One region of the Nitrogeniibacter aestuarii genome, then DNA from elsewhere that is predicted to be linked to it. Evidence: predicted binding sites of a transcription regulator. Region 1 holds the regulator's gene; the other holds the start of a gene.
The links. The regulator FliA, encoded in region 1, starts transcription of late flagellar genes. The targets are predictions, from matches to a motif close to CTAAAGTTNNNNNNNNNNNNGCCGNTA.

Region 1 (3,385 bases):
CATGGTGGCCGAGCAAGCCGCCATGTTGTTGGGCGCCGGTAACGTCAAGCGGCTGCTGCTGCTCAATGCCACCAGCCGCGGCGACACGCTCGATGATGTGGTGCGTGCCTACGACGGCCCCGATCTGGCTGGTTGCATTCTCACCAAGGTGGATGAAGCCGCCTCATTGGCACCGGCCATCGACGTGGCAGTGCGCAACGACCTGGAAGTGTTCTACGTGGCCAATGGTCAGCGGGTGCCAGAAGATCTGCATCTGCCCAACCGCGCCTACTTGCTGCACCGGGCCCTCAAGGCCGTGGATGGCGACTCTCCCTATCACCTCAAGGGAGACGAAGCGGGATTGCTGATGGCCGGCGCCGGCCTGGGAGCCTGACATGATCGACGGCCGTGAAGATCAGGCAGCCGGCCTGCGTCGGCTGTTCAGAAAATCGCCGCCCACCGTGGTGGCCATGTTTGCCACGGGGCACAAGGCGCAGCTGTCCGCTGCCCGTGCGGTCACCGAGATCGGCAAGCAGGCGCATCGCGTGCTGGTGCTTGATGAAGCGGCGGGTGAAGCCAGTCTGGCGGATATCTGGGGCCATGCGCCGGCCAAAGACCTGTTGCACGTACTTGATGAGCGCGAGACGGTCGATGGCCTCGTGCTGCCCGTCGAGGGGCTGATGGGGCGTTTGCCCATCACCGCGGCGGCCATGGCCATGCCTTTGCTCGATGACGAGCGACGGGCCAGTCTGCTCGGCACCATCCGCCATCTGCAGCGGCGCACGCGATTCATGATGGTTCACGCCTCACCCGCGAGTCTGGATGCGCCGTCGCCTTTCGTGTTTGCAGCCCCCAAACGGCTGGTTGTCGTCGAAGCCAGCGGTCGTGGCGTCACCGAGGCCTACGCGTGCATCAAATCTCTCGCTGCGCTTGGCGCAGGTGCGGTGCATGTGGCCGTGGCGCGCGCCAAGGATCGCGCCGACGCGCGCAGCATGTTTGCCCGTCTTGAAGATCTCGTTCGCGCACGGGTGGGCATCCCCCTGGCGTGGGCCGGTGAAATCGAACGCGATGCGCTGGCGGACGCCTTGTTGCACGATGCCGGGCGTATGCCGCCGGCCGAAGCGGAGGCGGCCTTCCTGCGCCGGCTTCAAGGCTGGAAGCAGGGCGGATTGCAGTCGGCGCGCATGTGAATGGGAAATACGGGGAATAAATCGCCTTTTTCCACCCGTCGGTTTGCCGGGCAATGCGGAAAATGGGAACCATCGGGCTTCATGGCTTATGCCGCGAAGCGGTTTGAGCCCCCCACAGGGCATTGAGAAAAGACAGGTCAGCGAATGTATACCGCATCCGGCACTCTCGATCGGGACCAACTGGTGACGCACTATGCACCGCTGGTCAAGCGCATCGCCTATCACCTGATGGCCAAATTGCCGGCCAGTGTGCAGGTGGATGACATCATCCAGAACGGCATGATTGGCCTCCTGGACGCCATCAGTCGCTACGAAGAAGGCTTGGGCGCCCAGTTCGAAACCTATGCGGTGCAGCGTATCCGCGGATCGATGCTCGACGGCCTGCGTGAAAACGACTGGTTGCCGCGCAGCCTGCGTCGCGACATGCGTCGGATCGAAGGCGCCATCCACGAGCTTGAACAGACACACGGTCGTCCGCCGACGGAGAAGGAACTGGCCGACGCCATGGACATGACCCTGCCCGAGTATCAGAAGATGCTGCAGGACGCACGCGGGCATCAGCTGGTGTATTTCGAAGATTTCACCGAAGGCAGCGATGACGACTTTCTTGAGCGTCACGCCGCCGGGCATGAAGGCGACCCGCTGGATGCCTTGCTCGACCAGAACATGCGTGATGTGCTCGTTCAGGCCATTGACGATCTGCCCGAGCGCGAAAAGCTGGTCATGGGCCTGTATTACGAGGAAGACCTCAACCTGCGCGAGATCGGCGAAGTGCTGGGTGTGTCCGAGTCCCGCGTGTGCCAGTTGCACAGTCAGGCGGTCGCGCGCCTTCGTTCCCGCATTCACGGCACCAAGGCAGCGCCCAAGGCCCGCCGTGGCCGTCCGCCCAAGAGTGCCACCAAGGCGGCTTGAGCGGAGGCTCTGAACCCACGTGCGTATGGACAGCATCAGCCTCATCGGCCTGACCATCGGCATTGCCGCCATTCTTGTGGGGCAGATGCTCGAAGGGGGTCACATCAGCTCCCTGGTTCAACCCACGGCCTTCATGATCGTCATTGGCGGCACCCTGGGCGCCGTCATGCTGCAAAGTCCGTTGCGTGTGTTCAAGGACGGCATGCGCATGATCAAGTGGATTTTCGTTCCGCCCGAATCATCCCATCAGCAGCTGATCGAACAGATCGTCGGCTGGAGCAACGTGGCTCGCCGCGAAGGCCTGCTGGCGCTTGAAAACCAGATGGAACTGGTGGAAGACCCGTTTGCCAAGAAAGGCATCGAACTGCTCATCGACGGTATGGAGCCTGACCGTCTGCGGGAGGTGCTCGAGGTCGAAATCGATGCCTGGGAGTCGCGCATGAAGCTGGGCGCCCGCATCTGGGAAGCCGCGGGCGGCTACGCACCCACGATCGGCATTCTCGGGGCCGTGATGGGGCTCATCCATGTGATGGAAAATCTCTCCGACCCGGCCAAGCTCGGGTCGGGCATTGCGGTCGCGTTCGTGGCGACCATCTATGGTGTCGGATCTGCCAACCTGGTGTTTCTGCCGGCGGCCAAGAAGCTGTTGGCCCATGTCAGCACCCTGGTGTCGATGAAGGAGCTGTTTCTCGATGGACTGGTGGGAATTGCGAATGGCGACAATCCCCGCATTATCGAGCGGCGGCTCCAGGGTTACGACGTCTGAAGAGAAGCGCATGAGTTACAAACGACGGTCACACGACCGTCGTTTTTTATTGGTAGAATATTTCAATGATTATTGAAACGTTCACCACCGAAAGCGCAGTCCCCGCGCTCACTGCTCTGGCTCAGCCGACGCGTCTGGCGGTTTTTCGCCTGCTTGTGCGCCATGGGCGCGCGGGGCTGCTCGCTGGCGAGTTGGCCAGCCAGCTTGACGTTGCGCCCAACGCCTTGTCATTTCATCTCAAGTCCTTGGCTCAGGCGGGCCTGGTCTCCTCGGCGAACGAAGGTCGGCATGTGCGCTACGCGGCCAACGTGGACACCATGCAGCAACTCATCGAATTTCTCAGTGCCGAATGCTGTCAGGGCAATCCTCAAGCCTGCTTCGGCGAATCCACGATTTCCTCAAAGTGTTGATGTCCTCATGAACGTACTGATTCTGTGCACGGGTAATTCAGCCCGTTCCATTCTTGCCGAGGCGCTGCTCAATGCCATGGCGCAAGGCCGTATGCAGGCCTATAGCGCCGGTAGCGACCCTACCGGCA
Region 2 (3,385 bases), 1.2 Mb from region 1:
TATCAGCGCCTCGGCGCCGATGATGCGGCCGGTGTCGAAGTCCACCATGGGCTGGAAATGCAGTTCGAGCTGATCGTACTCGATTGCATGCGCCAGTCGGGACATCAGCTCGAAGCGCGCGCCGGCTTCGAGTTCGACTTGTGGATCATGTTTCAGCAAGGAGCCCTGACCTTGCCGTTTTGCGCGACGGAGCGTCGATCGGGCGGCCCGCATCAGATCGGCCGCTTCGCCCGGGAGTTCGCCGACTGCGATCTGGCTGGCACACACCGTGAAGCGAAACGATTGCCCGGCGATGTGCAGCTCCTCATGGGAAATGCGTTCGACTCGGGAGAGATCGACTTTGGATTCCGGACCCAGCACGGCAAACAGGTCGGCGGAAATGCGCCCGACAATGCAAGGGGGAGGAAACAAAATGCGCAAGGGCGCGTAGATGGCCCGCAGGACAGCGTTGCCGACCGCGACACCGAAGGCCTCGTTGATCCCCGCAAAGTTGTCCAGGTCGACGAGCATCAGTTGCGCCGAGTGGCCTTCGGGCGAGAGCCTGATACGTTCGATCTCGCGCAGCAGCCCGTTCCGGTTCGGAATGCCGAGCAGGTCGTCTTCGTAGGCCATGCGGTCAAGCCGGCTGATCAGCGCCACATTGCTGAAGCCCTTGGCTGCATTGGCGGCAAAGACGGCAAGCAACTGGGTCTCCGGCTCGCCCAGTGGTCGACCGGTTTCCACATAGATGGCGTAGTCGGCCAGTGCGTGTTGCCGGGGTATGTAGAGCACCTGATACGCAGTCGCGCTGATACTGCTTCGCTCAGCAAGCGTGTCCGCGAGCAATTGCGCAATCGACGTGTCTGGCAGTACCGCGATGGACTGGCCGATATGAGGTGCATAGCGTCCGGCGGCGCCGATGATGGCCGCACCCGCGACATTTGGCGGGCTCGCGACAGAGGCGCCTTCGACCGCGACGATGCCCTCCTCGGGGATGCCGAGCAGCGTGGCCAGCTCGGCGAGCGCCGCACTGGCCATATCGGGGACGGAGCGGGCAACCGAGAAGCGGTTGCTGGCCTCGAGGATCAGTTGCAGTCCTTTGCGCGCACCGTTGATGGTGGCGAGCTGATGATAGGCACGGATGGCACCGGTGAGGATGTTCTTCAGGCCCCGCTTGGCCAGATCTGACTTGAGGCAGTAGTCGCTCAGGTCGTAGTCGCGCATGACATCTTCGATGGGCGCGAAGCCGGGTTGGCCGGTGAGCAGGATGATGCGTGGCTCAACCATGCCGAGCATTTCGCGAATGCCCTTGATGAGCCGAAGACCGGCGTCGTCGGTTTCCATGACGACATCCACCAGAATGACCGCGAAATCGCGGTCGCGGGCGAGCAGATGCGCAGCCGACTGGCGACCATTGGCCAGGTGCAGTTCGACCGGACGGTCGAGGATGTTGGCGCCCTTCAGCGTGTGTTGCAGGGAGGCCTGGAAATCGATGTCGTCGTCAATCGCCAGAATGCGCCAAGGCTTGAGCCTTGGAAGCGAGGCATTGTCTTCAGGCCGGAAAACGATCCGGTCTGGGTCCAGCGGATGATCATCTTCCAGCATGTTTCGTCTTTCTTTCGCGTCGGCGCAGACGCCCAATGCGATTCTACGCGTGGGGCAACCATCAATCTTTATAGCTGCTACTAGACGGGTTGACGACGCCTTTGCACAATTCTTGAGGCGGCATGCTTAAAGCGTATGTTGGCGATCGGTTCAATTCTATTCGGGTCAATCCTGCGCTCTTGTCAGAGGGTCTTGAGGTATTCGATCAGGGCCGATTTTTCCTCATCGGCCAGATGGATGCCGAATTCATGTCCCTGATTGCCTCCGCCCTTGAGGCGGGTGTCATGCAGTGAGCCCTCATACTCGGCAGTGCTGCCCGAGGTGACATAGCCCACCTTGACCGGGTCGTAGAGGTTGTAGCCGCGCCAGAAGGTGACCGGGCGCTCCGCTGCCGGCTTGAGCAGGTCGGCCAGCGTGGGTACCGACCCGTTGTGCAGATAGGGCGCGCGCAGCCAGATGCCGTCCAGAAAGGCCGCCACATAACCGCGCAAGGGTGCTTCGACCAGACCTTCGCGCTCGATCCCCATCTCGGTGACCACCGCATTGGCCTCGGCCGCCGCCTTTTCATTCCAGGTGTCCATGCGGTCCCGACTGGTGCCGACTTCCTCGACCGGCACCACGGTGCCGGTTCGCGCCGACGCGTGGCACTGCGCGCAGTTGGCATCGAAAACAGTCTTGCCCTGTTCCGCCAGCACCGTGCTGATCGGGAAGGGGTAGGCCGGCGCGCGGGCGGCTTTGAGGTAGTCGAGCATCCAGGCCACCTGGGCGAGGAAGTCTTCGTTGCGCTTGGGGGGCGCCCCGAGCAGGCCCAGCGCCGAGTCGATGACCACCGAGCGGGCGTTGTGGCTGTCGCCGGCAAAGTTCATGCGGTGGCCTTTCTCGGGCTGGTATTTGCCCAGGTTCCAGATCGACGGCATGTCGGTGGGGCCGAAGCTCTCGTCCATGGGCCACTGGATCATGAAGTACTTGGTGAGGTTCATGGAGTCGTCCCGGCCGCGGCCCCAGTCGGGGAACGCCGGGTGGTAGAGCCAGGCGAACTGGGTCTGCCGCTCGAGCAGGCGCTTCTTGGTGATGGGGATGAGCAGGTAGCGATAGATGAGCGCGTCGTCCCAGCTCAGATCGGTGACCAGATTGATCTCGCGCATAAGCACGTCGGGCTCGAAGCGCGGGTCTTTCGCGCAGTCGATCAGGAAGCGGAAGAAGGCGGCCAGATCCAGCGTGTGGTTGGGGCCGGTGGGCACGAACACCGGGTTGCTGTCTTCCGTGGTGCGGTAGCTGGCGGTGTGGCACACCGCGCAGGTGTTGGCGACGCGCTCGAAGCCGATGGTTTTCTTGGTAAAGCCCACCGGCAGCTCCATGCCCTGTTCCCACGCCACGCCGAAGCTCGCGTAGCCGCCCGGCCCCGGCAGCTTGTCGGGAAAGACCCGGGGCAGCACGTAGAAGATCCAGTAGGGGATGCCGGCATCGTTCTCGGCGCCGATGGAACCGTACTTGAAGCGCATGTGCGGGTCTTCGGTGATCCACGCCGGCTGCGGGACTTCGCGAAAGAACTTGAACCAGCCATAGACCGCGCCGGCTGCGGCGACCAGCACGGTGATGCCGAGGATGGCGAGCAGGACGCGCCAGCGGGAGTGAGTGGTGTGGGTGGTCATGCGCAGGCCTCAGAAGGTCTTCATGTATTCGACGATCGCGTCCTTGTCGGCATCGGCCAGTTCGGTGCCGTAGGCGGCGCCCTCGTGACCGCCGTTGCCGTTGCCGGGCAGGCGCGTATCGAACAGAAAGAAGCGGCGATCGGGCTCAT

Region 2: the regulator FliA is predicted to act here: its motif matches at 1,675-1,701, upstream of J0W34_RS19390 (GGDEF/EAL domain-containing response regulator).

What each region holds. Positions count from the first base shown of each region.
Region 1 covers NZ_CP071321.1:2,941,479-2,944,863, reverse strand. The annotation lists gene flhF (flagellar biosynthesis protein FlhF) at 1-373, shown strand, start outside; gene J0W34_RS13665 (MinD/ParA family ATP-binding protein) at 375-1,169, shown strand; gene J0W34_RS13660 (RNA polymerase sigma factor FliA) at 1,314-2,081, shown strand; gene J0W34_RS13655 (flagellar motor protein) at 2,107-2,847, shown strand; gene J0W34_RS13650 (ArsR/SmtB family transcription factor) at 2,913-3,257, shown strand; gene J0W34_RS13645 (arsenate reductase ArsC) at 3,265-3,385, shown strand, end outside.
Region 2 covers NZ_CP071321.1:4,169,919-4,173,303, reverse strand. The annotation lists gene J0W34_RS19390 (GGDEF/EAL domain-containing response regulator) at 1-1,584, opposite strand, end outside; gene J0W34_RS19385 (c-type cytochrome) at 1,767-3,236, opposite strand; gene J0W34_RS19380 (c-type cytochrome) at 3,246-3,385, opposite strand, start outside.